4 regions of the Rhodococcus sp. NPDC003348 genome follow, and region 1 is predicted to be linked to each of the others. Evidence: riboswitches for the same ligand, from Rfam matches in the RefSeq annotation. Region 1 holds a riboswitch; each other region holds the start of a gene.
What was found. A riboswitch is a leader RNA that binds a small molecule or an ion and turns the genes downstream of it on or off. The one in region 1 is predicted to bind S-adenosylmethionine.
Positions count from the first base shown of each region.

Region 2: linked by a shared signal. The riboswitch ahead of ACWDU4_RS20845 (hypothetical protein) and the one ahead of ACWDU4_RS15090 (amino acid ABC transporter permease) in region 1 are both predicted to bind S-adenosylmethionine.
Region 3: linked by a shared signal. The riboswitch ahead of ACWDU4_RS08710 (bifunctional o-acetylhomoserine/o-acetylserine sulfhydrylase) and the one ahead of ACWDU4_RS15090 (amino acid ABC transporter permease) in region 1 are both predicted to bind S-adenosylmethionine.
Region 4: linked by a shared signal. The riboswitch ahead of ACWDU4_RS03105 (aminotransferase class V-fold PLP-dependent enzyme) and the one ahead of ACWDU4_RS15090 (amino acid ABC transporter permease) in region 1 are both predicted to bind S-adenosylmethionine.

Region 1 is NZ_JBSFRT010000020.1:78,796-86,055, reverse strand. Features, by position in the region: gene ACWDU4_RS15100 (ABC transporter substrate-binding protein) at 1-428, opposite strand, end outside; gene ACWDU4_RS15095 (amino acid ABC transporter ATP-binding protein) at 466-1,242, opposite strand; gene ACWDU4_RS15090 (amino acid ABC transporter permease) at 1,239-2,210, opposite strand; SAM riboswitch class I at 2,286-2,379, opposite strand; gene ACWDU4_RS15085 (HAD-IIA family hydrolase) at 2,526-3,329, shown strand; gene ACWDU4_RS15080 (bifunctional adenosylcobinamide kinase/adenosylcobinamide-phosphate guanylyltransferase) at 3,398-4,741, opposite strand; gene ACWDU4_RS15075 (ABC transporter ATP-binding protein) at 4,741-5,520, opposite strand; gene ACWDU4_RS15070 (FecCD family ABC transporter permease) at 5,517-6,476, opposite strand; gene ACWDU4_RS15065 (ABC transporter substrate-binding protein) at 6,539-7,260, opposite strand, start outside.
Region 2 is NZ_JBSFRT010000035.1:4,451-11,710, reverse strand. Features, by position in the region: gene glyA (serine hydroxymethyltransferase) at 76-1,389, opposite strand; gene ACWDU4_RS20850 (nuclear transport factor 2 family protein) at 1,584-2,042, shown strand; gene ACWDU4_RS20845 (hypothetical protein) at 2,028-2,402, opposite strand; SAM riboswitch class IV at 2,441-2,550, opposite strand; gene ACWDU4_RS20840 (DUF885 domain-containing protein) at 2,580-3,809, opposite strand; gene coaA (type I pantothenate kinase) at 3,901-4,833, shown strand; gene ACWDU4_RS20830 (flavin-containing monooxygenase) at 4,805-6,139, opposite strand; gene ACWDU4_RS20825 (TetR/AcrR family transcriptional regulator) at 6,300-6,995, shown strand; gene ACWDU4_RS20820 (isoprenyl transferase) at 6,904-7,260, opposite strand, start outside.
Region 3 is NZ_JBSFRT010000009.1:100,769-108,028, reverse strand. Features, by position in the region: gene hutU (urocanate hydratase) at 1-301, shown strand, start outside; gene ACWDU4_RS08735 (amino acid permease) at 315-1,706, opposite strand; gene ACWDU4_RS08730 (Rv2640c family ArsR-like transcriptional regulator) at 1,791-2,150, opposite strand; gene ACWDU4_RS08725 (ArsI/CadI family heavy metal resistance metalloenzyme) at 2,259-2,720, shown strand; gene arsB (ACR3 family arsenite efflux transporter) at 2,737-3,795, shown strand; gene ACWDU4_RS08715 (arsenate reductase ArsC) at 3,792-4,190, shown strand; SAM riboswitch class IV at 4,240-4,350, shown strand; gene ACWDU4_RS08710 (bifunctional o-acetylhomoserine/o-acetylserine sulfhydrylase) at 4,488-5,792, shown strand; gene metX (homoserine O-acetyltransferase MetX) at 5,789-6,958, shown strand; gene metX (homoserine O-acetyltransferase MetX) at 7,051-7,260, shown strand, end outside.
Region 4 is NZ_JBSFRT010000003.1:131,146-138,405, reverse strand. Features, by position in the region: gene pcaH (protocatechuate 3,4-dioxygenase subunit beta) at 1-627, opposite strand, end outside; gene ACWDU4_RS03125 (IclR family transcriptional regulator) at 698-1,465, shown strand; gene ACWDU4_RS03120 (4-hydroxybenzoate 3-monooxygenase) at 1,512-2,687, shown strand; gene ACWDU4_RS03115 (L,D-transpeptidase) at 2,739-3,971, opposite strand; gene ACWDU4_RS03110 (LysE family translocator) at 4,050-4,679, opposite strand; SAM riboswitch class IV at 4,868-4,984, shown strand; gene ACWDU4_RS03105 (aminotransferase class V-fold PLP-dependent enzyme) at 5,035-6,315, shown strand; gene ACWDU4_RS03100 (putative leader peptide) at 6,326-6,418, shown strand; gene ACWDU4_RS03095 (hypothetical protein) at 6,467-7,090, shown strand; gene ACWDU4_RS03090 (winged helix-turn-helix domain-containing protein) at 7,195-7,260, opposite strand, start outside.

The DNA of each region.
Region 1 (7,260 bases):
GTGACGGTGACGTTGGAGATGAACGTGTCGGCCTCACCGGAGTCGACCCGGACGAAGTTCTGCGCCCAGTCCGCGGCTGTCAGTTCGACGTCGAGGCCGAGGACGTCGCCGATCAGGTGAGCGAAGTCGGTCTCCGATCCGATGATCGTCTTGTCGTCGTCGGCGTAGAAGCGCAGCGGCGGTGCCGTGCCTGCCGACCCGGTGACGATCAGCTTCCCTCGGTCCCGGATCGCCTGCGGCACCTGCGCCGCGATCTCGGGGACCTCGTCGGTGGTGATGCGGTTCTGCTCGGCCGTCAGGTTGTAGCCGGCGGCGGTGGCCGCGTCGGTCTCGGCGGCATCGCTCGAACTGCACGCGGAGCCCGCCAGCAGGGCGACGGCGGTCAGTGCCGAGGCGAACAGCCTCGTGTGGCGGGTGAGGACGGACATCATTTCCTTCCAGGGTCTTTCGCGATGGATGAGGGGGTCAGAGCACTCGGGCCAGGAAGGCCCGGGTGCGTTCGTGGGTGGGTCGGTCCAGCACCGCGTCCGGCGGGCCCTGCTCGACGATCACACCGCCGTCCATGAACACGACGGTGTCGGCGACCTCCCGGGCGAACCCGATCTCGTGGGTCACGATCACCAGCGTCGCACCGCCGACGGCGAGGTCACGGATCACCTCGAGGACCTCACCGACGAGTTCGGGATCCAGCGCCGAGGTGGGCTCGTCGAACAGGATCACCTTGGGGCGCAACGCGAGTGCACGCGCGATCGCGACACGTTGCTGTTGTCCCCCGGACAGCTGCTTCGGATACCGGTCGGCCTTGTCGGCGACCCCGACCCGCTCGAGCAGCTGCCGCGCCAGGGCCGTCACCTCGGCGCGGTCGCGGCGCTGCGCGGACACCGGAGCCTCGATCACGTTCTCGAGGACGGTCAGGTGCGGGAAGAGGTTGAAACTCTGGAACACGAACCCGATCCGGGACCGCTGTCGCAACACTTCTCGGTCGGGCAGTTCGTGCAGGGTGTTGCCGCGGCGGCGGTACCCGATGAGTTCTCCGTCGATTCGGATCGTGCCGCGGTCGACCTTCTCGAGGTGGTTCAGGGTGCGCAGGAGGGTCGACTTCCCGGAGCCCGACGGCCCGAGGATCACCGTCACCTCCCCCGTGCGAACCGACAGATCCACGCCTCTGAGCACTTCGAGCGCGCCGAAGGCCTTGTGCACGCCCCGCACGTCGACGGCGTATGGGTCACCGATGGCGGTCATCGGGTGGCCCCTCTCGGCGCGCCGGTACTGCCGTCACGGATCTCCCGGTACTTGGCGACGACCTTCTGCCACGGCGTGAGTGGCAGCGCGCGGGCGGATCCGCGGGCGTAGTGCCGTTCGATGTAGTACTGGACGACGGACAGCACGGTGGTCAGGACGATGTACCAGACGGTCGCGACCATCAGCAGCGGCACCACCCGGCCGTTGCGACCGAAGATCACCTGGACCTGGTAGAACAGCTCGGCGATCGCCATCGTCGACACGATCGAGGTGCCCTTGAAGAGGCTGATGACCTCGTTCGCCGCGTTCGGAAGAATCGACCGCATCGCCTGCGGCAGAACGATCTTGAACAGCTGACGGGTCCGCGGGATACCGAGTGCGTTGGCGGCCTCGATCTGGCCGTGGTCCACGGAGATGATGCCCGCGCGGATGATCTCGGCGGAGTAGGCCGCCTGGTGCAGCGCGAGCCCGATGACCGCGGCGGTGAACCCGGAGATCACGCCGGTGACGTTGAACTCGAGGAATCCCGGGCCGAACGGAACGCCGAGGGACATCGTCTGGTAGAGGTAGGCGATGTTGAACCAGAACAGCAGCTGCACGATCAGTGGAATCGAGCGGAACGCCCAGACGTAGATCCACGAGATCACCTGCAGCACCGGATTGTTCGACAGCCTCGCCACGGCGAGCAGCACGCCGATCCCGAACCCGAGGACGGTGCCCCAGATGGTGAGTTCGATCGTCGTCCACAGCGCGGACAGCACCGACGGGGCGGTGAAGTACCGCGCGAACGTCGCCCAGTCCCAGCCCGGGTTGACCACCAGTCCGTGCACGAACTGCGCGACCAGGACCAGCGCCGCCGCTGCGACGACCCAACGCCAGGGATGGCGGGTGGGAGCGACGCGCAGGTCGGCGTCGTCGGACGATTCGGCCACTGCCGCCTGCGGCGGACTGGTGGCCGGGGCGCTCACGAGCGCACTCCGAAGTCGGACATCGAGAAGCCTTTCACGGGTCGGGACCGGGCGCTCGTCGCAGCCCTGTCGCGGAGTCCATCGGTCCCGGCGGTAGCACCCGCACCCACACTCGGGGGGGTTGCTGCGACGTCGTCGATCCGGGTCTCTCGGTCGCTCTTGATGGTCAACACTCGAGCTGTACTGTCCCGCAACCAGATCCCGCGGTCACCTATTGCGTTCGGGCTGATCCGAATGGTAGGGACGACTGTGTGCCGTGCGACATCCGGCGCGTCCGAGCCGACGTGCGGGTCTCCGGGCGCGCACAATGGGGCCATGGCGAACACCGACGAGAAGACCCCCGGTTGGACGTATCTGATGGACATGGACGGGGTCCTGGTGCACGAGGAGCACCTGGTACCGGGCGCCGACGCGTTCCTCTCGGAACTGCAGGAGTCCGGAACTCCGTTCGTCGTGCTCACCAACAACTCGATTCGCACCCCGCGTGACCTGCGGGCACGACTCCTGCAGTCCGGCCTGGACATCCCGGAGAAGTCGATCTGGACGTCCGCCCTCGCGACGGCGACCTTCCTGCACAATCAGCGGCCGAACGGCACCGCCTACGTCGTGGGCGAGTCCGGGTTGACCACCGCGCTGCACGACATCGGGTACGTGCTCACCGACAACGATCCCGACTACGTGGTGCTCGGCGAGACGCGCACCTACTCGTTCGAGGCGATCACCACCGCGATCCGCCTCGTCGAGCGCGGCGCCCGGTTCATTGCGACCAACCCGGACGCCACCGGTCCTTCGCGTGACGGCTCGCTGCCCGCGACCGGTTCGGTGGCCGCGCTGATCACCCGCGCGACGGGCCGCGAGCCGTACTACGTCGGCAAGCCGAACCCGCTGATGATGCGCTCGGCGCTGCGGGCGATCGGCTCCCACTCCGAGCACACCCTGATGATCGGCGACCGGATGGACACCGACATCGTCTCCGGCCTCGAGGCGGGCCTGCAGACGATCCTGGTGCTCACCGGCATTTCCAGCCGCGAGACCGTCGAGGCGTTCCCCTACCGCCCGACCCTGGTGCTGAACTCGGTCGCCGAACTCGTCGGCCGCACCCAGGACCCCTTCGCCTGAGGTTCCCTAATGTCACATTCGCTCACTCAGCGATCCCCAATGTGACATTAGGGAACCGGGGGCGGGTGTCAGCGGAGCGGGAGCGGGCGTCCTGCGACGACGAGGATCACCGACTCGGACTCGGCGGCGACGGCGGCGTTGAGCCGGCCGAGGGCGTCGCGGAAACGGCGGCCGGATGCGGTCGCCGGGACGACGCCGCTGCCGACCTCGTTGCTCACCGCCACGACGGGCGCCGTCGCCGTGCGCCATGCGACGAGCAGGGCGTCGACGTCGGACTGCACTGCCACCCAACCGGATTCGTCGTCCCACGCGCCGTGGCGGTCGATCCGGCGGGTGAGCCAGGTGCCGAGGCAGTCCACGAGGACCGGACCGGTAGCGGACCCCAGCGCCCCGGAGAGGTCGTCGGTCTCGACGGTGCGCCAGGAGGCGGGACGCGACGCCCGGTGCGCGGCGATCCGGGCCGCCCACTCCGCGTCGTCGCCGGGCGGACCGCCGGTGGCCAGAAAGGTGACATCGTCACGGTCGGCGAGCAGACGCTCCGCGTGGGTGGACTTGCCCGCGCGAGCGCCGCCGAGCACGAGGGTTCGTCGAGGTCGGTCCGGACGCGCCGTCACCGCACCCACCACGACGGTTGCGCCGTCGTCGAGCACCCGAACACCCCAGGGCCGCAACCGGTCCGGCAGGTCGACCGGATTGTGGTGACTCAGGTGGACGGCGATCACGTCGGTGCCCTCGACGACCGCCTCGGCCTCGCGCAGCGCGGCCAGCGCCCGCGGGAAGGTGCGCAGGTCGAGGTGGTCGGGTTCGTGGTCGACGAGGTCGCCGAAGGTCTCCTCGAGGAACACCGTGTCGTACCGGGCGCCACGTACCGCGTCCAGGGTCGCGGCGGGCAGCGGTCCGGTGTCCGTTGCCCACAACAGTTTCCGACGGTCCGGACCCGCGACCTCGTACAGCACCGCGTCGCCGTCGCGAAACACCCGGTGCGCGGCAGGCAGCGCCCGCACCGTGTACTCGCCGACCCGCAGCGCCTCCCCCGGCGCGATCGGAATCCACCGCACCGGGTCGTCGGGGCCGACCCAGTCCCGGCACAGGTCCAGCGCCTCCGGCGGCCCGATCACGTCGAGGGGTTCCTCGCGCACCACCCAGGACCGCATCAGCAGCGCCAGCGGTCCGGTGTGGTCGGGGTGCGAGTGGGTGAGCAGCAGGTGCCGCACCCCGGACAGCGACCTCCCCGCGTGCGCGGCGGCGCGCGGTACCTCCGGCCCGCAGTCGAGCAGCAGCACGTCGTCGACGAGCGCGGCGGTCTGGGCCCGAACCTCGCCGCGCCGCAATGCGGTCAGGCAGGACGCGCAGCGGCAGAACGGGTTGGGCCACCCGTCGGCGGCACCGGTGCCGAGCAGCACGACCTCCATCAGGACGCTCCCGCTGACGGTCCCACCGGCAGCACCACCGGGCCGCCGGGCCGGTCGAGGACCTCGACCCGCGCGTCGTACACCGCGCCGATCCGTTCCGCGGTCAGAACCTCGGCCGGGGTGCCGTCCGCGACGACGCCGCCGTCGGCGAGCATCACCACCCGCCGCCCGTACTGGCCCGCGAGGGTGAGGTCGTGCATCGCCGCGACCACCGTCAGCCCGTCCGCCAGGCGCAGCGCCTGCACGAGGTCGAGCACCTGCTGCTGGTGCCCGATGTCGAGGGCGCTGGTCGGTTCGTCGAGCAGCAGCACCCGCGGCTGCTGCGCCAGCGCCCGGGCCAGCACCACTCGCTGCAGTTCACCGCCGGAGAGCGCGGTCACGGCCCGGGAGGCCAGCGCGCGCAGTTCGAGTCGGTGCAGGAGGTCGTCGACGATCTCGCGGTCGTGGGGGGTTTCGGTGCCGAACCGGGACAGGTGAGGGGTGCGGCCGAGCGTGATCAGCTCGTGCACGCTCACCCCCTCCGGGACGACGGGCCGCTGTGGCATCAGCGCCACCGTCCGCGACATCACCCGCCGCGGCGTACGGGCCGGGTCGTGACCGTCGACCCTCGCCTCGCCGGTCGCGGGCACCAGCCCGGCCAGCGCGTGCAGCAGGGTCGTCTTGCCGGCACCGTTCGGGCCGACGATCGCGACCCATTCCCCCTGCGCCACCGTCAGATCCACGCCGTCGAGGACGGTCGTCCGGCCGAGGTCGACTCGCAGGCCGCGGCAAGTGATCACGTCGTCCGCCCCCGTCTCAGCACCAGCAGGAAGAACGGGGCGCCGATCGCGGCGGTGACCACGCCGATCGGCAGCTCCGCCGGCGCCATCACGGTCCGCGCGAGGACGTCGGCGAGCACCAGGAACGCCGCGCCCACCATCAGCGACAACGGCAACAGCAGACGGTGCCCGGGACCGACCAGCAGCCGTACGGCATGCGGGATCACGATGCCGACGAATCCGATCAGTCCACTCGCCGAGACCACCGCGGCAGTGCCGAGCGTCGCGACGCACACCAGGACCATCCGCACCCGGGCGGCGTTGATTCCCAGGCTCCCCGCTTCGACGTCACCGACGGCCATGACGTCGAGGGTGCGGCGGTGCAGCGCGATGATGGCGACGGAGACGAGGACGTACGGCAGCACCGTCACCACCTCCGACCACCCGTCGGTCGAGAGCCGCCCGAGCATCCACGAGTACACCTGACGCAACGTGTCGTCGTGCAGTTGCATGAAGAACGTCTGGATGGCGTTGGCGAACGCCGCGACCGCGACACCGGCGAGGATGACGACGACCTCCGTGCGTCCGCTGCCCACCGTGCGCCCCAGCGCGTAGGTGGCTGCGACGGCGATCAGGCCACCCGCGAACGCGGCGAGGGGCACCCCGGCGAACCCCGCGGCGCCGCCGACGACGATCGCGAGGGTCGCGCCGAGCCCGGCGCCGCTGGACACGCCGAGCAGGTACGGATCGGCGAGCGGGTTACGGAAGACGCCCTGGTAGGCGGCGCCTGCGATCGCGAGCATCGCCCCAACCAGCGCACCGAGCACGACACGCGGCATTCGGATGTTCCACAGGATGGCCTGCTGCCGGGTGGTCAGCCCGGAGTCGACGTCGACGAACGGCACCCTGTCGAGGATGTCGAGCAGCACGCCGCGCGGCGTGAGCCCGGCGGGACCGACCAGAATGCCCACGAGCATCGCCGCGACGAGGACGAGCGCCGCGCCACCCAGCAGGAGCGCGCGGCTGCGCGGCGCGGTGATCACCGGGCGGGCGGGGCGGCGGGCCGGTCTGCGGGGATGCCGTTCACGATCCCGGCGAGCTCACGCACCAGGTCCACCACGCGCGGTCCCCACCGGCTGGCGAGGTCCTCGTCGAGCACGTGGACGTGCCCGTCGCGGATCGCGGTGAGCTCGCCCCAGCCCGCCCGCTTCGCGACCGCCTCGGGCGTGACGCCGCAGCACTCCCCGTCGGCGAGGAAGATCGCGTCGGGGTTCTGTTCGACGATGTACTCGGCCGACAGCTGCGGATAGCCGTCACCACCACCGGCGGCAATGGACCGGAGGCCGAGCATCGCGTAGATCTGGCCGATGTAGGTGTCGTCGGTGACGGTGTAGAAGGTGTCGTCGAGTTCGTGGTAGTAGCGCAGCGGCACCTCCCGCGGGGGCACGGCCGCGACGATGTCGTCGATCTCGGTCCGCATCCGGGAGACGAGCTCGGCGCCCTCGGCGACGTGGCCGGTCGCGGCACCGACCTGCTCGATCTGCGCATACGTGTCGTCGAGGGTGCGGGCGGCGGGCAGCAGCAGCGTCGGGACGCCGGCCTTCTCGAGCCCGGCGACGAGGCCGCCGTTGTCGTCGGTCGCGACGACGAGGTCCGGTTCGTACCCGAGGATCGCCTCGACGTTCGGGGTGTAGCCGGACAGGTTGGTGACGGGCACCCCCGCCGGGTAGTCGGACCGGTCGTCGACCGCGACCACCTGAT
Region 2 (7,260 bases), on a different contig from region 1:
GGAACTCGACGCATCCCCACGGAACGCCGAAACGGCCCACACCCCGAGGGGTGCGGGCCGTTTCGGCGGTGACAACTAGACGTTCTTGGAGAGCATGCCCCAGTCCTCGAGCCCGTCGTAGAGCGGGAAGTCGAGGGCCAGCTTGGACACCCGCGCGCGCAGGGCGGCGACGTCGGAGTCCTGACCGTTCGCGAGGGCGGTGGCGATGATGTCGGCGACCTCGGCGAACTCGGCATCGCCGAAGCCACGGGTGGCCAGCGCCGGGGTGCCGATTCGCAGGCCCGACGGGTTCATCGGCGGGCGCGGGTCGAACGGCACGGCGTTGCGGTTGACGGTGATGCCGATCTCGTGGAGCAGGTCCTCGCCCTGCTGGCCGTCGAGCTCGGAGTTGCGCAGGTCCACCAGCACCAGGTGCACGTCGGTGCCGCCGGTGAGGACGGAGATGCCGTTACCGGCGACGTCGGAACCACCGAGACGCTCGGCGAGGATCTTCGCGCCGGCGAGGGTGCGCTCCTGCCGGTTCTTGAACTCCTCGGTGCCTGCGATCTTCATCGCGACGGCCTTCGCGGCGATCGCGTGCATCAGCGGCCCGCCCTGCTGGCCGGGGAACACCGCGGAGTTCAGCTTCTTGGCCCACTCCTGCTTGGCGAGGATCATGCCCGAGCGCGGACCGCCGAGGGTCTTGTGGACGGTGGTGGAGACGACGTCGGCGTGCGGCACCGGCGACGGGTGCAGACCGGCGGCGACGAGGCCGGCGAAGTGCGCCATGTCGACCCACAGCTTGGCGTCGATCTCGTCCGCGATCGACCGGAACGCCGCGAAGTCGAGGTGCCGCGGGTAGGCGGACCAGCCTGCGATCAGGACCTGGGGACGCTCGGCGAGGGCGATCTCGCGGACCTTGTCCATGTCGACGACGTGGGTGTCCTCGCGGACGCCGTACGACGCGACCTGGTACAGCTTGCCGGAGAAGTTGAGCTTCATGCCGTGCGTGAGGTGACCGCCGTGCGCGAGGTCCATGCCGAGCAGCTTCTCGCCCGGGTTCATCAGCGCCATCAGCACCGCGGCGTTGGCCTGCGCGCCGGCATGCGGCTGCACGTTCGCGAACTCCGCACCGAAGACGGCCTTGGCGCGCTCACGCGCGAGGTTCTCGACGACGTCGACGTGCTCGCAGCCGCCGTAGTAGCGGCGGCCGGGGTAGCCCTCGGCGTACTTGTTGGTCAGCACGCTGCCCTGGGCCTGCAGCACCGCGCGGGGAACGAAGTTCTCCGAGGCGATCATTTCCAGGGTGTCGCGCTGACGGGCCAGCTCACCGTTCATTGCCGCGGCGACCTCGGGGTCGAGTTCGGCGAGCGAAGCGTTGTTCACGTCGGTGCTGGGCACAGCGGTCATCGAGGGATCTCCAAGCGAAAGGCCGGGCAGGGGCAGGTCTCATTGTAGGGCCAGGTCAGTGACCCCCAACCACGGGTTCCCGGGAACGAGACCCGCGGCACCGTCCCGATCGCCGGGACGGGCCGCCGGCACCGGCACGGCCGCGGTTAACGTCCACGGCGATCCCACCCGCCACCGACCTCGGGAGCACACGGATGACCCTCGACGATCTGCTCGCCGAACGCGCGATCACCCGCGCCCTGACCTTGATCGCCCGTGCGATGGACGACCGCGCCTGGGAGGCCCTCGACCACCTGGTCCTCCCGGACGCGACCGCGAACCTGGGCACCGGCGAGCTGGATGGTCGCGTCGAGATGGTCTCAAGCATCCGGTCGTTCCTGGACGCCTGCGGGCCGACGCAGCACCTGCTCGGCAATGTCGTCGTCGACGTCGACGGGGACACCGCGACCAGCCGCGCGTACGTCTCGGATCTGCACCTCGGAACCGGTGAGCGCGCGGGCGTGACCTTCCAGACCCTCGGCGACTACCACGACACCTGGGTCCGGCGCGGCGACGCGTGGCTGCTGGCCCGCCGCGTCAAACTCTCCCGCGGGCACGTCGGATCCTTCGCCGTCCTCGGCCCCGGCCCCGAGGGCTGGTCACCGCGCGGCTGAGGGCGCCACCCGCGACGCTCCACAGACGGCGGCCTGCTGCGGAGCGGCGAGGTTGAACAGGAGGTTCCCTCCGGGGCCGGACGGCACAGCCAGCGCGTGCCACCCCGACTTCCAGCGGGCGAAGCCGCCGGTGCGCCGCAGCGCGGCCGCGAGTCGACGCGCGTCGTGGTGCCAGCGAACCACCACTTCGTCGGGCCATTCCAGTCGGATCAGACCGTCGGACTGCACCACGGCGAGGACGTCGATCGACCGCTCGTCCTCCCAGCTCTTGCGGGCGTGGATGAAGTGCACCTGGTGACCGGGCCCGTAGCTGGTGCAGCGGTGGTCGACGGCCGGAACGTCGTTGGACGGATGGGGCATGTGAAACTCCCGAGTTCCTCGGGCCTCCCGGAATCCCGGGGGCGCTCGTGCCGGCACCGGTCGGTGTCAGCCACTTCGTCACCCGAGCCACCCGCGAGCGTGGGGTTGGCGGCCGTCCAGTCGGGGCTTGGCGACGGCACTCGTGAAGCGGCCCCAGTGTATGCGACCGGACCCCGGTCAGCGCAAAACGGACGGGATGAGCGGCTCGTCGAGCAGCCGCCGGAACCGTTCGGAGCGCTCCTCGGCGTTCCCGCCGCGGTCCAGCCACGATCCGAGCAGGCGATACCCCTCCACATAGGTGGAGGTGTAGGCCCGCCACAACGGCGACGACAGGAACCGCAGGGACTGCCGGGCCCGTTCCGGGGTGGTGAGGTTCCACGTCTGCAGGAACTGCGCGACGTCGTCGTGCGAACGACCCCGATCGTGCAGCAGCAGCGCCGCGTCCTGCCGCACCCCGAGCAGCTTCGAGGACGCGTTCGACAGCGCCTCCGCACGCTCGCCGTCGAACCGCAGCCCGAGGTCGGCGTAGATCTCCTGCGCCCACTTCCCCCATCCCTGCCCCTGGGTCACCCCGCCGGCTCCGCTCCCGCGCCCGACGATCGCACCGAGCGCGAGGTCCGCGAGCCCCTCCGCCATCAGGCACTGTGGGGTGTTGACCAGGAAGATGGTGTGTTCGATCTGGCCGGCGTCGACCAGGCCGGCTTCCTTGCGGCAGTGCTCGGTGTGGTGTCCCGGGTATGCCTCGTGCGCGATCAGATGCGGCAGATTCGCCATGTGCTGCTTGAGGTCCGAGTTGATCGCGACCTTGGACCGGTAGTTGCCGAGGTAGTAGTTGAAGCCCGACCAGGGCTTGTCGCCGACCACCTCGTACTCGACGCGTTCGGTCTCCGGGAGCGGGTAGCGGGCCCGCACCAGGTCGCGCAGTGCGGACGAGAACGCCTCGACGCAGTCGGCGAGCCGTTCCGGTGGGATCTCGTCGGCCGCACGGTGCGCCTGAAGTCGCTGGGCCAGCGGCTGGTTCCCGTCGCCGGCGAGCACCTCGTCCATCGCCCGGTGCGCGTCCCGGTAGTCCTCGACCGACCCCGGTTCGATCCGCACGTCGAAGTAGGCGTGAACCTCGTCGACGAAGCCGATCTTCTCCCCCGCGAACGTGCGGGCCGAGCATTCGAGTGCGCGCAGATGGACGCCGAGGAACTCAGCGCGATCGGCGGGCAGGTCGACGTTCGGCAGTTCGCCCCGCAGGTGCGCGGCGCGGCGGGCCAGTTCGCGGGGCTCCGGAGGCGGCGCGTTGTCCACCTGACGCCGCAACGCCGGGTCACCGGTGAAGGCGTCGACGAACCCCTCCTCGATGCGATCGAAACCGAGTCCGAGCAGCAGATACTCGCGTACGAAGGTGGCGGCGTCCATACCTGTGAACCCTAGTGTCCGGACCCGGCGCGGCGCTCCGGTGTGGGGACGCGCACAATTCCCCTATGCAGATCGAGGCCGGGACGCGCGCATGGCGAGGGTGAGCGAAAGCAGCCCGTACGTCGAATTCGACCGAAAGCAGTGGCGGACACTGCGCAAGTCGACACCGCTCGTGCTCACGGAGGAAGAGCTCCAGGGCATGCGCGGCCTCGGCGAGCAGATCGACCTCGACGAGGTCGCCGAGGTGTACCTGCCGCTGTCCCGGCTGATCCACCTGCAGGTCGCCGCCCGGCAGCGCCTGTTCGCCGCGACCGCGACGTTCCTCGGCGAGAAGCACCCGGACCGGCAGGTGCCGTTCGTGATCGGGGTTGCCGGGTCGGTCGCGGTCGGCAAGTCCACCACCGCCCGCGTCCTGCAGGCCCTGCTCGCCCGCTGGGACCACCACCCTCGGGTGGACCTGGTGACCACCGACGGGTTCCTCTACCCGACAGCGGAACTGACCCGGCGCGGCATCATGCACCGCAAGGGTTTTCCGGAGAGCTATGACCGACGCAAGCTGCTCCGCTTCGTCACCGAGGTCAAGTCGGGGGCGGAAGAGGTTGCCGCGCCGGTCTATTCGCACCGGTCCTACGACGTGGTGCCCGGCCAGTACCACCTGATCCGCCAGCCCGACATCCTGATCCTGGAGGGACTGAACGTCCTGCAGACCGGGCCCCGGCTGATGGTCTCGGACCTGTTCGACTTCTCGATCTACGTCGACGCGAAGGTGGAGGACATCGAGCGCTGGTACATCAAACGGTTCCTGGCGCTGCGCAAGACGGCGTTCGCGGACCCGAACGCCCACTTCCACCACTACTCGAACCTGTCCGACGCACACGCGACGATCGCCGCCGAGGACATCTGGAACTCGATCAACCGGCCGAACCTGGTGGAGAACATCCTGCCGACCCGCCCCCGCGCAACCCTGGTGCTGCGCAAGGACGCCGACCACTCCATCAACCGGCTACGACTGCGGAAGCTCTGACCCGCTTCCGGCCGGCGTCGATCTCCTTCGTCAGGTCACGAACGTAGCGAGCGAAGTCGACCTGAATGGTGTGCCGCGGCGCCTGGTAGTACTGGGCGAGGCTGGCACCCTCGTCGGCCTCGACGATCCGGTTCATCTCGGCGACGGAGGGCAACGCGTATGTGCCGGCGAGGATTCCGGCGACGAGTTTGCTCTGCTGCTCGGCGAGGTTGACGATCGTCGGCGATGCCTGCGCCAGCCCCATGAAGAACAGGTTGTCCACCCCGGGCCGCACGATCCGCTTGAACAGCGGGAAGCGGTGCCGCGCATCGGGTTGCAGCGCCGGATCGTCGAAGAACGGGAAGCTCATCTGGTACCCGGTCGCGCAGATGATCACATCGGCGGGGATCCGGCGTCCGTCGACGAGCCGCACGTGGTCACCGTCGAGGGCCTCGATCGCCGGGACGCAGGTCAGGTCCCCCGAGCCCGCCTTGGCGAGGAAGTCGACGCTGACCGACGGGTGCGCACCGAGCGGCTCGTGGTCGGGCGTGGGCAGACCGTAGTCCTCCATCCGGCCGAGCGACTTCTTGATCTTCCTGCGCGCGATGGACAGTCCGAGCTTGCGCGGCATCCACGGCGGCATCATCATCTTGTCCGCCGGCTTGCCCTCGCGGTACTTGCTCAGCACCCACACCCCGCGGCGGGCCGAGACCCAGACGTGCTCGGCGATCGAACGATGTGAAAGTTCGGACGCGATGTCCAGTGCCGAATTCCCCAGTCCGACGACGACGACCTTCTTGCCGCGCATGTCCACGGGGTCGAACGGGCTCCGGTACTGGTGACTGTGCATGATCGTCCCGGCGAACCGACCGGGGTAGTCCGGCATCCGCGGGTCCCAGTGGTGACCGTTGGCCACGACGAGCGCCTCGTAGGACCGGCTCTCACCGTTGTCGAGGGTGACCGTCCAGGTGCCGTCCGCCTGCCTGCGGGCCGACTCGACCCGGGTGTTGAACGTGATGGTCTCACGCAGACCGAAATAGTCGACGTAATCCCGGAAGTAGCCGTGCATCAGCGTGTGGTGCGGGAAGTGCGGCCAGTCCTCGGGGACTGGGAAGTCCTCGAACTGAAGTCGGGTGGAGGACGTGTCGATGTGCAGGCTCTCGTAGCAGGCCGAGCGGCCCGTGGGATTCCGGTAGTACCAGTTGCCACCGACCTCGTCCGACTCCTCGAAGCAGTCGTAGGAGATGCCGTGGTCCTTGAGCCGTTTGGCCGTGGTGAAGCCGGAGCAGCCGGCACCGATGATGCACACCCTGGGCATTGCCGCCATGAAATTCCCTCCCTGGAACCCCGTGCCGTTCGTGAACCTGCGACGATCAGGACCGGTGGTACCCGAGGGCCTGTGATCTGCGCCATACAAGCCCACTCGCTGACGTGCTGTCAAGCGAAACCGGGAAACTCGCCTTGCCCGATGGAGGTCGGAGGAGCCGATGAACGAGACGAAGGGCGGTCGCCGGCCGACCCGGCGGGACGAGCAGCGACTGCGGACGCGGGCCGCCCTTCTCACCCACGCCCACGCCCTGTTCACCGAACACGGCTACGCCGCGGTGAAGGTCGACGACATCGCGTCCGCCGCGGGGTGCAGCCGGGCCACGTTCTACCTGCACTTCACCAGCAAGGCGGACGTGCTGAGGACGGTCGGGGTGCAGGGACATTCACCGCGCCCCGAGGCCGTGTACGAGGACCTCGACGACGTACTCGCGACGGGCTCGCGCGCCGAGTTCACCGCGTGGCTCGAGCGCGCACTCGACTGGTTCGACGCCCACCGCACGATCCTGCCCGCCTGGGACGAGGCGATCGCACTCGAACCCGACCTCCGGGAGATCGCCCGGGACGCCTATCGCGCGCTACCCGACGCCATGCCGTCCTACCTGTCTCGATGGCCCGAGCCGCTGCGCGACGAGGCACGGCTGCGGATCGAGCTGCTCGTGGCGCAGCTGGAGCGGTTCTTCACCCGATGGGCCGTCCACGGCACCCTGGACATTCCGCGAGATGATGCAGCAGCGGTGCTGACCGACATCTGGTTCCCGGCGCTCACGCCCCGAATCGACGATGCCTGGCCGCGTAGTCCCGGAGCGCGCGAAGGAAGTCGACCCGACGGAACTCGGGCCAGTACGCCTCGGTGAACCAGATCTCCGAGTAGGCGCTCTGCCACAGCAGGAAGCCGGACAGTCGCTGTTCACCCGAGGTGCGGATCACCAGATCCGGGTCCGGCTGACCGGAGGTGTAGAGGTGTCCGTCGATGCCCTCGACGGTGATCGCGTCGACCAGCTCGGCACCGTCTAGCCCCTCGGCCTGCTTCTGCCGCACCAGGGACCGGACCGCGTCGGTGATCTCCTGCCTGCCGCCGTAGCCGACCGCGACGTTCACGTGGGTACCCGTGCGGCCCGT
Region 3 (7,260 bases), on a different contig from region 1:
GATGGCCGACGGGTCGGACGCGATCGCCGACTGGCCGCTGCTCAACGCCCTGGTCTCCACCGCGTCGGGGGCGTCGTGGGTGTCGATCCACCACGGAGGTGGTGTCGGAATGGGCCGGTCGATCCACGCCGGGCAGGTGTGCGTCGCCGACGGCACCGACCTCGCCGCCCGCAAGATCGAGCGGGTGCTCTCCAACGATCCGGCGACGGCGGTACTGCGGCACGCGGATGCCGGCTACGACCGCGCCGTCGAAGTGGCCGCCGCCCACGGGATCCGGATCCCGATGCGGGAGCGACGATGAGCGCAGGCGTGGGTCAGTCGACGGGTACCGGGACCGGGTCGGCCGCGGCCACCCGGGGGCGGACGAAGCGCAGGTAGGCGAGCGTGAGACCGGCGAGCCACACGGCGCCGACCACCAGGGCGACACGCGAGTCGGCATCGAACGCGAGCACCACGATCACGAAGCCGAGGAACGCCAGCGCCGCCAGCTGCCCGTACGGCCACAGCGGGACCGGGAACTTCAGGGCCGCCGTCTCCTGCGGGCTCATCCGGCGCCGCGACCGGTACTGCGACAGCAGGATCATCACCCACACGAAGATCGTCGCGAACGTGGCGATCGAGGCGATGACGACGAACACCGACTCGGGGATCAGGTAGTTGAGCAGCACCGCGAGCAGCAGCGCCCCGATCATCACCACCACCGTCATCCACGGCACCCCGCCCCGGGTCACCTTCGCCATCACCGCGGGCGCCTGGCCGCGCTGCGCCATCCCGTACATCATCCGGCCCGCACCGAAGATGTCGCTGTTGATCGCGGACAGCGCCGCGGTGATGACGACGACGTTGAGCACGGCGGCGGCCGGACCGATGCCGATGGCCTCGAAGATCTGCACGAACGGGCTGCCCTCGGTGCCGATCGTGTGCCACGGGTTGATCGCCATGATCACTGCGAGGGTGGCGACGTAGAACAGCATGATCCGCACCGGCACCGTGTTCACGGCGCGGGGAATCGTGCGGGCCGGGTCCTCGGCCTCACCGGCGGTGATGCCGATGATCTCCGTGCCGCCGAACGCGAACATGACGATCGCGAAGCAGGCGACGAACCCGCCGAAGCCGTTCGCGAAGAAGCCGCCCTCGGCCCACAGGTTGCTCACTCCGGTGCCGGTGTCGTGGACGCCGAACCCGAAGATCAGGATCGCGATGCCTGCCGCGATCATCGCGACGATCGCGGCCACCTTGACGAGGGTGAACCAGAACTCGAGTTCGCCGAACACCTTGACGCTGAGCAGGTTCAGCGCACCGATGAAGAACACGATCGCCAGCACCCAGATCCAGCGCGGCACGTCCGGGAACCAGAAGCCCATGTAGACACCGAACGCGGTGACGTCGGCGAGGCAGACGACGATCATCTCGAACGTGTAGGTCCACCCGGTCATGAATCCGGCGAGCGGGCCGAGGTGCCGGCCCGCGTACTCCCCGAACGAGCCGGACACGGGGTTGCTGACGGCCATCTCACCGAGTGCCCGGAGCACGATGTAGACGGCGGCGCCGCCGATCAGGTAGGCCAGCAGCACGGACGGCCCGGCCTTCTCGATCGCCCCGGCCGACCCGTAGAAGAGTCCGGTCCCGATGGCCGAGCCGAGCGCGATGAATCGGATGTGGCGGGCGTTCAGCCCTCGGGTCAGCGCCGTCGCGGCGTCCTTCACTTCAGGCTCCCAGCTAGGTCGTGCAAGCGTGCGACCAGCACTTTAGCCGTGTTGCGCAGGTCACCACCCTGCGGCCCGGGCGCGTCAGGCGCAGCAGTTCGGGTCTAGCACCGCCCGCAGCGCGTCGAGGGAGTCCCGGCGCACCCGGTGGCAGACGCTCATCCCGTGCCGGGTGGACTCGACCATCCCCGCCTTGCGAAGCTGCGCGAGGTGGTGGCTGACGGTGGACTCGGCGACGTTCAGCGGGACGGCGAGGTCCCCGGTGCACATCTCCGCGTCGGGGGCGGTCAGGAGCAGCGAGAGCAGCTTGACACGGACGGGGTCCGCGAGCGCCTTGAGCCGTAGCGCGAGCTGCAACGCGTCGTCGTCGGAGATCGGAGTGGCGGACACCGGTGCGCAGCAGATCGGTGCGGTCACGTCGAGCACGGGCAGCGCCTTGGGCATGAGTCCGATCATCCCAGCCTCTTGACATATGTCAAGAAGGTGGCGCACCCTGGGCCCCGCAAGTAATTCGACATATGCCACAAAGGTTGGCACTTCGAGGAGGCCGCCATGTCCCGCGCCCAGCTCGCCCTCAACGTCGACGACCTCGACCAGGCGATCACGTTCTACTCCAAGCTGTTCGGCACCGCACCCGCGAAGCGCAAGCCCGGCTACGCGAACTTCGCGATCACCGAGCCGCCCCTCAAACTGGTGCTGCTGGAGAACCCCGGCAAGGGCGGCACCATCAACCACCTCGGCGTCGAGGTCGAGTCGACCGAGCGGGTGCACCAGGAGATCGCCCGCCTGTCCGGAGAGGGCCTGTTCACCGAGGAGGAGATGAACACCACCTGCTGCTTCGCCACCCAGGACAAGGTGTGGGTGACCGGCCCGGCCGGCGAGAAATGGGAGGTCTACACCGTCCTCGCCGACTCGGACGCCTTCGGGACCAGCCCGCAACTGCTTGCCACCGGCGAGGAGAACTCGGACGGCACCTGCTGCGGCACCGCGGCGTCCTCCACGTCGTGCTGCTGACCGCGGCTTCGGTCCGGTGACCACGGCAACTCCGGTCGGCAGGCTCTCCACCCTCGACCGTTACCTACCCGTCTGGATCGGCGCCGCCATGGTCGCCGGACTGATGCTCGGCCGCGCACTTCCGGGGATCAACACCGCGATCGAGAAGGTGCAGGTCGACGGCATCTCGCTGCCGATCGCCCTCGGCCTGCTGATCATGATGTATCCGGTCCTGGCGAAGGTCCGCTACGACCGTCTGGGCTCCGTCACCGGGGACCGCAGGCTCCTCGTCGGCTCCCTGTTCCTGAACTGGGTCCTCGGGCCCGCGCTGATGTTCGCCCTCGCCTGGATCTTCCTTCCGGATCTACCCGAGTACCGAACCGGACTGATCATCGTGGGCCTGGCCCGCTGCATCGCGATGGTGGTCATCTGGAACGACCTGGCCTGCGGCGACCGCGAGGCTGCCGCCGTGCTGGTGGCGATCAACTCGGTCTTCCAGGTGATCATGTTCGCCGTCCTCGGCTGGTTCTACCTGTCGGTGCTGCCCGGTTGGCTGGGTTTCGAGCAGACCACCATCGACGCCTCGCCCTGGCAGATCGCGAAGTCGGTGCTGATCTTCCTCGGTCTGCCACTGGTCGCCGGCTACCTCACACGCCGCTACGGAGAGAAGGCCAGGGGTCGCGACTGGTACGAGTCGACCTTCCTGCCGAGGATCGGCCCGTGGGCCCTGTACGGACTGCTCTTCACAATCGTGGTGCTCTTCGCGCTGCAGGGCGACCAGATCACCTCCCACCCGTGGGACGTTGTGCGGATTGCCATCCCCCTGCTCGCCTACTTCGCCATCATGTGGGGTGGCGGCTACCTACTGGGCGCCGCCCTCGGACTCGGCTACGCACGCACGACCACGCTGGCGTTCACCGCCGCCGGCAACAATTTCGAACTCGCCATCGCCGTCGCGATCGCCACCTACGGCGCGAACTCGGGGCAGGCGCTCGCCGGTGTGGTCGGTCCCCTGATCGAGGTCCCGGTCCTGGTCGGGCTCGTCTACGTCTCGCTCGCCCTGCGTGGGCGATTCTCCCGAAAGGTGCCCGCATGACACCCAGCGTCCTGTTCGTCTGCGTCCACAACGCCGGCCGTTCCCAGATGGCCGCCGCGTTCCTGACACACCTCGCAGGGGACGCGATCGAGGTCAGGTCGGCGGGCAGCGCACCGGCGGAGTCCGTCAACCCGGCCGCCGTGGTCGCGATGGCGGAGGTCGGGATCGACATTTCCGCGCAGAGCCCGAAGGTCCTCACCACCGACGCGGTGCAGACGTCCGACGTGGTGATCACCATGGGTTGCGGGGACACCTGTCCGTGGTTTCCCGGCGTCAGCTACCGCGACTGGGCCGTCGACGACCCCGCAGGCAAGGGCCTAGACGACGTCCGCCCGGTCCGGGACGAGATCCGCGCCCTCGTCGAGGCGCTGATCGCAGAATTGCTGCCCGCGTGAACCGAACCCGTTGTCGAGGGTGTGACCGGTACCGCTAAGATCGCTGCCAGGTCATGAGTGCCAGTGCCAAGCCCCGGCTCGCTGGTCGGCAACCCTCCATCCGCGGTGGGGTGCCCCGGGTGATGACCTGGTCCTCCGGAACGGAGGACAAGCGCGGGTCCGCTGGGACGGACCCACCAACCGGGCCACGACCCACCGGAGGTTTCACCATGTGTTGTTGTCGCAGATAGGCCCCAGCCAGCCCCGGGCGCCCTTGCCGCGCCTCATCTCCCGACACTCTTGGAGCAGAGCCAACTCATGAGCGAGAACGCAACCGATCCGACCGCCAACTGGACCTTCGAGACCAAGCAGATCCACGCCGGCCAGACATCGGACGCCACCACCAAGGCACGCGCGCTGCCGATCTACCAGACCACCTCGTACACGTTCGACAACACCGACCACGCCGCCGCGCTGTTCGGGCTCGCCGAGCCGGGCAACATCTACACCCGGATCATGAACCCGACGCAGGACGCGGTCGAGCAGCGGATCACCGCGCTCGAGGGCGGCGTGGCCTCGCTGCTGCTGTCCTCCGGTCAGGCCGCGTCGACCTTCGCGCTGCTGAACATCGCGGGCGCCGGCAGCCACGTGGTGTCCAGCCCGAGCCTGTACGGCGGCACCTACAACCTCTTCCACTACACGCTGCCGAAGCTCGGCATCGAGGTCACCTTCGTCGAGGATCCGGACGACCTGGAGCAGTGGAAGGCCGCGATCCGCCCGAACACGGTCGCGTTCTACGGCGAGTCCATCGCGAACCCGCGCAACGACGTCCTCGACATCCCCGGCATCTCCGAGGTCGGGCACGCCGCCGGCATCCCGCTGATCGTCGACAACACCGTCGCCACCCCGTACCTGCTGCGCCCGCTCGAGCACGGCGCCGACATCGTCGTGCACTCGGCGACGAAGTACCTGGGCGGCCACGGCACCGCGATCGCCGGTGTCATCGTCGACGGCGGCACCTTCGACTGGACTCAGGGTCGCCACCCCGGCTTCACCACCCCGGACCCGAGCTACCACGGCGTCGTGTTCGCCGACCTCGGTGCGCCGGCCTACGCCCTCAAGGCGCGGGTCCAGCTGCTCCGCGATCTCGGGTCGGCGGTCTCGCCGTTCAACGCGTTCCTGATCAGCCAGGGCATCGAGACCCTGAGCCTGCGCATCGAGCGGCACGTGCAGAACGCCACCGCGGTTGCCGAGTTCCTGCAGGGCCGGGACGAGGTCACCTCGGTCTCCTATGCCGGTCTGCCCAGCTCGCCCTGGTACGAGCGGGCCCAGAAGCTGGCCCCGAAGGGCGCGGGCGCGATCGTCGCGTTCGAACTCGCCGGCGGTGTCGAGGCGGGCAAGAAGTTCGTCGACGCCCTGACCCTGCACAGCCACGTCGCTAACATCGGCGACGTGCGCTCACTCGTCATCCACCCCGCGTCCACCACCCACGCCCAGCTGAGCGCGGAGGAGCAGCTGGCGTCCGGCGTCACCCCGGGCCTGGTTCGCCTGGCGGTCGGCATCGAGGGCATCGACGACATCCTGGCCGACCTCGAAACCGGTTTCGCGGCGGCGGCATCTTGACGATCGGTTCCGTTTCGGGCGCCCGTCCGGCCGGGTCCCACGAGGGATTCCCGTCGCCGGACGGGCGGCTGACGTCCGTCTCCATCGGCGCGGTGACGCTCGAGAGCGGCGCGGTGCTCCCCGACGTCACTCTGGCCGTGCAGGTGTGGGGCGAACCGAACAAGACCCGCGACAACGTGGTGCTCGTCGAGCACGCACTGACCGGTGACTCACACGTGACCGGGCCTGCCGACGCCGACAACCCGTCGCCCGGGTGGTGGGACGGCATGGTCGGCCCCGGCGCGCCCATCGACACCGACGAGTGGTGCGTGCTGGCCACCAATGTGCTCGGCGGTTGCCGCGGCACCACCGGCCCTGGCTCGATCGCCCCGGACGGCCGACCGTGGGGATCCCGGTTCCCGGCGATCTCCATCCGCGACCAGGTGGCAGCCGAGGTGGCGCTCGCGGACCGGCTCGGCATCGAACGGTTCGCCGCGGTGCTCGGCGGGTCGATGGGCGGCATGCGCACCCTGGAGTGGATCGTCGGCCAGCCGGAGCGGGTCGCGGCCGCACTCGTCCTGGCCGTGGGCGCCCGCGCGACGGCGGATCAGATCGGCACGCAGACCACCCAGATCGCAGCTGTCACCTCCGATCCGGACTGGCTGGGCGGCGACTACCACGGCACGGGCCGCAGACCCGAGGCCGGGCTGCGTATCGCGCGCAGGATCGCGCACCTGACCTACCGCACGGAGAGCGAACTCGACGCGCGCTTCGCGAACGACGCCCAGCAGGGCGAGAACCCGCTCGACGGCGGCCGCTACGCCGTTCAGAGCTACCTCGAGCACCAGGCCGACAAGCTGGTGGCCCGTTTCGACCCGGGCACCTACGTGTTGCTGACCGAGGCGATGAACCGCCACGACATCGGTCGCGGTCGCGGCGGCATCGAGGCGGCACTGGCCTCCTGCACCGTCCCGACCATCGTCGGTGGCGTCGACTCGGACCGGCTCTACCCGCTGTGGCAGCAGCGGGAGATCGCCACCCACCTCGCCGGATGCGAGGGTTTGCGGGTGGTGAACTCGAAGGACGGTCACGACGGATTCCTCACCGAGGCGGCGTGGGTCACCACCCTGCTCGGCGAGACGATGGCACTGGCCAGGGCACACCGCACCGACTGCCGCGTCCGCTAGACAGCCCACACCGGGCCCGTCCCGGCGGGCGGATGTCACGACACGCGCGTGGTTCGTGGCGCCCTCAACACCAAATCGTTAGCATCGGAAACGTGTCTGTGACCGACCCGCCGCCCGTACGCTCCGCACCCGACGGGCAGCCCGCGCCTGCAGCGTCGGGAGCGCGATGGCCACTCCCGACGGACGGGACACGGATCGCGATCGACATCGGACCGTTGCACCTCGAGAACGGTGTCGTGCTCCCCGACGTCGTCCTCGCCGTCCAGTGCTGGGGCACGCCGACCCCGGCCCGCGACAACATC
Region 4 (7,260 bases), on a different contig from region 1:
CGGGTCGCCCGGGAAGTACATCTGGGTGATCATCCGCTGCGTGAAATCGGTTCCGAACAGCGAGAAGTGGATGTGCGCGGGCCGCCAGGCGTTGTGGTGGTTCCGCCACGGGTACGGTCCGGGCTTGATCGTGGTGAAGCGGTACGAACCGTCGGCGGCGGTGAGGCAGCGTCCGACGCCGGTGAAGTTGGGGTCGATCGCGGCGTGGTGCTGGTCGCGCTTGTGGATGTACCGGCCGCCCGCGTTCGCCTGCCAGATCTCGACGAGCTGCCCGGCGATCGGCCTGCCCTCGCCGTCGACGATCCGGCCGGTGACGACCGTGCGCTCGCCGACGGGCTCGCCGCGGTGCTGGATCGTCAGGTCCGCTTCGAGGGGATCGACGTCCTGGTCGCCGAAGACCGGCGCCCAGAGCTCGATGCCCTCGGGGTCGGCGTGGTGCAGGTCCTTCGTCGGGTGGCGCAGGACGCTGCTCCGGTAGGGCGGGTAGTCGAGGCGGGGCTGGAACTCCTCGATGCCGCCATGGGTGTATTCCGTCTCGATGTCGCGGATCTCGGCGAGGATCTCCGACTGGGTCGATGCGGCGGCATCGGAGGATGCTCTCGCCCGGAGGTCAGATGGTGTGGTCACAGCGGCAGGCTAGGGCGCCGCCGCGCGCCGCCGCGACGGTAGGCTTTCACTGAGTGGAAGGACGTCGAGCATGGCCGGAAACACCGCCGCCCCGGGCACGACCGTGGTCTCCCGGGTCCTCGCGATCCTGGGCGCCTTCGACGACGGGCATCGGGCGCAGACGCTCACGGCGCTCGCGGGACGTGCCGGCCTCGCGGTCCCCACGGCGCACCGGCTGGTCGGCGAGCTCGTGGCGTGGGGGGCTCTGGCGAGACGGGACACGGGCGAGTACGTGGTGGGCCCGCGGCTGTGGGAACTCGGCCTGCTCGCCCCGGTCCAGACCGGGATCCGCGAGATCGCCTCGCCGTTCCTGCACGACGTCTACGGTGCCACCCTCGCCACCGTGCACCTCGCGGTGCGCAAGGGCACCCAGGTGCTCTACCTCGATCGGCTTCGAGGTCACGCGTCGGTGCCCGTGGTCAGCACCATCGGCTCCACCCTGCCGCTGCACGCCACCGCCGTCGGGAAGGTGCTGCTGGCATACGCGCCGCCGGACGTCCAGGAGGTGGTACTGGCGTCGCTGACGCGGATCACCCCGTACACCGTGACCCACCAGGGCCGGCTCCGGGACCAGTTGCGTCGCGTGCACCGGGACGGTTTCGCGGAGACCCGCGAGGAGATGAGCCTCGGTGCCTGCTCGGTGGCGGTCCCGGTCCGGGCGCCGGACGACAGGGTGATCGCGGCCCTCGGGCTCGTCGTGCCGACCCTCGCGCGGGATCGGTCCCGGCTCGTGGCCGCACTCCAGGTGGCCGCGCGTGGCGTCGAACGCAGCCTCCGTGGCGGATCTTCCGCTCAGTGAAATTCCGTGCTGGCCGTCACTCGGCGTGGCCGCTTCACTGTCGGTCATGCGTACCGAGGTAGCCATCATCGGCGCCGGCCCCGCGGGCCTGCTCCTGTCTCATCTGCTCGCCGAGCAGGGTGTCGATTCCGTCGTGATCGAGACCCGCTCCCAGGACTACGTGCTCTCCCGCATCCGCGCGGGCATCCTCGAGCACTCGACCGTCGAACTGCTCGACTCCGTCGGGCTCGGCGAGCGGCTGCGCCGCGAGGGCCAGGAGCATCGCGGCATCTATCTGCAGACGCCCGGCGAACGGCACCACGTCGACTTCGTCGAACTGTGTGGGCGCAGTGTGTGGGTATACGGGCAGACCGAGGTCACCAAGGACCTCGTCGCGGCCCGCGAGGGCGCCGGCCAGCCGTTCTTCTACGAGGTCACCGACACCGCACTGCACGACATCGACAGCGACTCGCCCTACGTGACGTTCGTGGACGCGAAAGGTGTGGAGCGCCGTGTCGACGCGGCCGTGATCGCCGGGTGCGACGGCTCGTTCGGACCGAGCCGGGCGGCAATTCCGGACAGCGTCCGCCGGACCTGGGAACGCACCTACCCGTACTCGTGGCTCGGCGTGCTCGCCGACGTGCCGCCGTCCACCGACGAACTGATCTACGCCTGGCACCCCGACGGCTTCGCGATGCACTCGATGCGCTCGGACACCGTCAGCCGCCTCTACCTCCAGGTTCCCAACGGCACCGATCTCGCCGAGTGGTCGGACGACCGGATCTGGGAGGCGTTGAGCCGGCGTCTCGGCGATGGAATCGACGGCTGGACACTGAAATCCGGACCGATCACCGAGAAGAGCGTGCTGCCGATGCGCAGCTATGTGCAGACCCCGATGCGGCACGGGCGGCTCTTCCTGGCCGGCGACGCCGCGCACATCGTCCCGCCCACCGGGGCGAAGGGACTGAATCTCGCAGTCTCCGACGTGGCCTTGCTGGCACCCGCGCTGATTGCGTTGCTGCGCAAGGACGACGAGACCCTCGCTGACGGCTACAGCGAGAGCGCACTGCGTCGCGTCTGGCGCTGCACCCACTTCTCCTGGTGGATGACGACCATGCTGCATCAGAGCGGCGATCCGTTCGACGCGCAGTTGCAGCGTTCGCAACTGCAGTGGATCGCCGGCAGCGCGGCCGGCTCCACCGGACTCGCCGAGAACTACGCCGGACTCCCGATCGGTATGTGAGAAGTCTCCGTCGCCCGTGAGTCCGTCCGGCCCGTCAGGGGACGGAAGGACTCACGGGTGCAGCGCGCTTCCGGCCAGCCACTGGTCCCACGGCACGCTCCAGTCGCCGTTCTGCCACACCTCGAGCGGGGCGCCGCCGGTGTTGCGGATCTCGACGACGTCGCCGGGCTGCGAGAAGTTGAAGAACCACTGGGCGTTCGTCGGGTTCAGGTTCAGGCAGCCGTGCGAGGTGTTGGTGTTGCCCTGCGCCCACACGCTCGACGCCAGCTCGTGCAGGTAGATGCCGTCGGTGCTGATCCGGGTGGCCCAGTTGATCGACTCCTTGTAGCCGAGGCGCGAGTTGATCGGCAGCCCATAGGTCGACGAGTCCATGATCACCGGGTTCGCCTTGTCCATCACCGTGTAGGTGCCGGGCTGCGTCCAGAACGAGAGCGTCGTGTTGCCGATCGTCTCGGTGCCGCCCATGCCCATCGACGTCGGCATCTCGCGGACCACCTGGCCGTTCTCGTAGACGGTCACCATCTTGGTGTCGTCGTCGGCGATCGAGACGTGCGAGTCGCCGATCCGGAACGAGACCTTCTCGTCCTGCTCGCCGTAGAGGCCCTTCCCGAGCTGGGTGCCGTAGATCTTCGCGTCCACCGACACGGTGGTGCCGGGTGCGTAGTACTCCTGCGGACGCCAGTGCGCGTTCTGGTCGTCGAGCCAGTACCAGGATCCCTGAACCGGGGGAGTGGTGGTGACCGTCATCGCCTTCTCCGCGGCGGCCCGGTCGCCGATCTCCTCGTCGAAGTGCGCCACCACAACGAGGCCGACGCCGTACGTGCCGCCGTCCGTGATCGACTGTCCGCCGGTGGTGTTCAGGTACAGCCGGGTCTGGTTGTTCGGCGCGACGGTGGTGAAGGTCGTGTCCTTGGTGGTCGCGACGCCGCGGGAGTCGGTCGCTGCCACGGCCAGGTCGTAGGTCTTCCCGTATCCGAGTGGTTCGGCGGGCTTCCAGGACGTCTTGTCCGGTGTGGTGATGCCGTCGATGACCTTGCCGTCCGGGTTGGTCAGCGTCACCGACGTCAGCGTGCCCTGGGTGACGTCGACGCGGATCGGGCTCAGCGGGTTCACGGGAGTGTCGGTGTCGCCCGGGGTGAAGGTGATCGACGCCTCGGACTCCTGGGTCGCGGACGCCGCGGCGCCGGAGGACCCGGTGTCGCCGCCGTCCGAGCATCCGCCGAACAACAGCGCTGCGGCCACCGCGGCCGCGAGTGCGGTGGACTTGCGACGAAAACGCGACACTTCATGCCCTCCAGGATTCGAGCGGACACGATGCACCGCACGTTCGACTTGCCAGTTCAGGATATCGGCGCACGGGGCTCAGGCGTTTCCGGCGGCCGATGCCAGGGTGCCGACGCCGAGCACAGCGAGGATGCCTGCGCTCACGCTCTCGAGCCGCGCTGTGATCCGCGGGCTACGCAGCAGAGCGACCAGTCGGGACGCGGCGACCGCGAACCCGCTCATCACGACCAGTGCGACCGCGGCCTCCACTGCACCGAGCGTCATCGCCGATCCGAGCGTGACGTGACCGAGGAACTGCGGTACGACGGCCAGGTAGAACAAGCCGACCTTGGGGTTCAGTGCGCACGAGAGCACCCCCGCACCGAACGCCGAAACCGGGCGCGTGGCCGCGGCGACCGGGGCGGGTGTGTCCGCGACCGTCGCCGCACGACGGCGCTGCAGCGCCCGCAGTCCGAGGTAGAGCAGATACAGGCCGCCGGCGATCTTGAGGACCCGGTATGCGCTCGCCGACTGTTCGAGCAGCGTCGCCAACCCGAGCGCGACGACCGCGGCCCACAGGAGACCACCCAGGCTGACGCCGAGCGCGGCGGCGAGACCCGGACGGGTGCCCCCGATGCTGTAGCGCAGCACGAGGAACGAGTCGGGTCCGGGCATGATCGCCAGCAGCAGGCAGACACCCGCGAAACTGATCAGGGTTGCGGTGGTCACCGAACCAGGAAACCGCAGTTCCGGTGTGGTTTTCAAACCAATTTCCGGGTGCAGGTCCGGTGCCGGTCGGGAGTGCACGCCGCGCACCGGGATTCGGCATCCGAGCACAGCGTGAGGTGATGGAAGTCACAGCGAACTCGGTGTGGCCGGGTTGACAGCGCGGCCGAACGGCTGCCATTCTCGGCTCAGGTCATGAGTGCCAGCGCGTAGCCCCGGCTTGCTGGCCGGCAACCCTCCACCGCGGTGGGGTGCCCCGGGTGACGACCAGGCCGTGAATCCAATACCGGACACGGCAAGCGCGGACTCGATGCATCAACCCTCACCGCACGAGTCCCTTGACGTAAGGGATGACGCCATGACTGCTGTACTCGACACCACCCTCTGTGCCGACGCCGTTCGCAACGAAAACTGTGATGGCACTGCGCCTTTCGCGCCGGTCTGTGGCAGTGACCTGATCGCGCCGCTCGCCGACGGCACTTCGATCGCGTACGCCAACTTCGACTACGCCGCCAGTGCCCCCGCGCTGTCCGCCGTCGCCGAGCGGGTGCAGTCGCTGCTGCCGTTCTACGCCAGCGTGCACCGCGGGGCCGGCTACGCCTCCCAGGTCTGCACCGAGCGGTACGAGGGCGCCCGTGACGTGGTCGCCGACTTCGTCGGGGCCCGCACCGACGACGTCGTGGTGTTCACCCGCAACACCACCGACGCACTGAACCTGCTCGCCTCCTGCGTGCCCGGCGAGGCCGTCGTCCTCGACATCGAGCACCACGCAAACCTGTTGTCCTGGAACCGGAACGGTGCCCGCGTCGTCCGTTCCGCGGACACCGTCGAGGAAACCGTCCAGCGCATCGTCGCCGAACTGTGCACCCGCCCGGCTGCACTGCTCGCCGTCACCGGCGCCTCCAACGTGACCGGCGAGGTGCTGCCGATCGCCCGCCTCGCGCGGATCGCCCACGAGTGCGGCGCCCGGATCCTGGTCGACGCCGCCCAGTTGCTGCCGCACCGCCGCGTCGACATCGCCGAGCTCGGCGTCGACTACCTGGCCTTCTCCGGGCACAAGCTGTACGCGCCGTTCGGCGCCGGCGCCCTCGTCGGCCGCGCCGACTGGCTGGACGCCGCCGAGCCCTACCTTGCCGGCGGCGGCGCCACTAAGAACGTCGAGATCGACGCCGTGCAGTGGGCCGCCGCTCCGCAGCGGCACGAGGCGGGCACCCCGAACGTGCTCGGCGCCGTCGCGATCGCCGCGGCATGCGAGACACTCGCCGGGTTCGACGCCGACGCCGTCGAGCTGCACGAGCGCGTGCTGTGCGACCGACTCACGGCCGGACTCGAATCGATCGACGGTGTCCGGGTGCTGCGGATCTGGCCGGACTCGCCGGACGCCGTCGGCATCGTCACCTTCACCGTCGCCGGCGCCGAGCCGCGCGCGGTCGCGACCCACCTGTCGGACCTGCACGGCATCGGAGTGCGGGACGGCAAGTTCTGCGCCCACCCGTTGCTGTCGCGCCTCGGGTACGCCGAGGGGGCGGTTCGGGCCAGCCTCGGACTCGGCAGCAGCAGCGCGGACGTCGATCGCCTGATCGCCGCAGTCGGCGAGTTCGCCGCGCTGCGCGCGACGAACGGTGTTCCTGCACGGTAACATCGGCGTCATGACTACGGACGCGGTGGACCTGATCGGTGGCCAGTGGTGCCGCCGGCACGTCGACCTGTGCCGTACCGCCTCGGGTATGTGTCCGGTCTGAGCTCGGCCTCGCCGGACCCGTCACTCCACCACCTTCCCGAGGACAGTCATGTCTGCATCGTTTTCGTCCCGTCCTGTCCGGCCGCTGCATGTGGCCGTCGAACTCTCCGGCGCCGGCCACCACCCCGCGTCGGCTGCCCACACCGATTTCCGAATCCCTTTGGGGCTCAGTGACTACTGGGTTCAGCTCACCTCCTCCACCCTCGATCTCGTCGGGGATCCGGGCTCCGTGATCCGGGTGCGAGCCCGCGACCTCGGGGAGGCGCAGCGGCGCCGCGAGACCGCCCGCATCCGCGCGGCGGCGGACGGCCGCGACCCCGACACGGTCGCGGTCCTGCTCGACGTCGAGGTGCTCCTCGCCGACGATCACCGTGCCGCCCGGCGCGAACTGGCCCGCCTGGATGCCGGCCTGACCGAACCCCATGTGCCGGAGTCCCTCTCGTACATCGGCACCCCGTCCGGCCTGGCCGGTCTGATCGCCGACATCCGCGCCGCCGGAGTGGCGGACGGTGTCACCCTGCTGCCCCTGGTCCTGCCCAGGGTGCTCGACCGCGTCGTCGACGACGTGCTGCCCATGCTGCACGAGGGTGGCGTGACCGAGCCGTCCGCGGTCCTCGGCGAGGTTCTCGGGCAGTTCGGGTTGTCACCCGACCGGCGCGCGCTCGCGTCCTGACCCGCCGCGCGCCGCTCCGGGCGTGACCCCTCACGGCTGAAGGTGGCCTTCAGCCGGTGGAGAACGAAACGGGGTTTGCCTGTGGTCGGCGACGCGTGACCACGTCACCCCAGGACGACATGGATACGCGGGTCCGGATCGAAGCGGTAGCCGGACCCGCGCACCGTCGA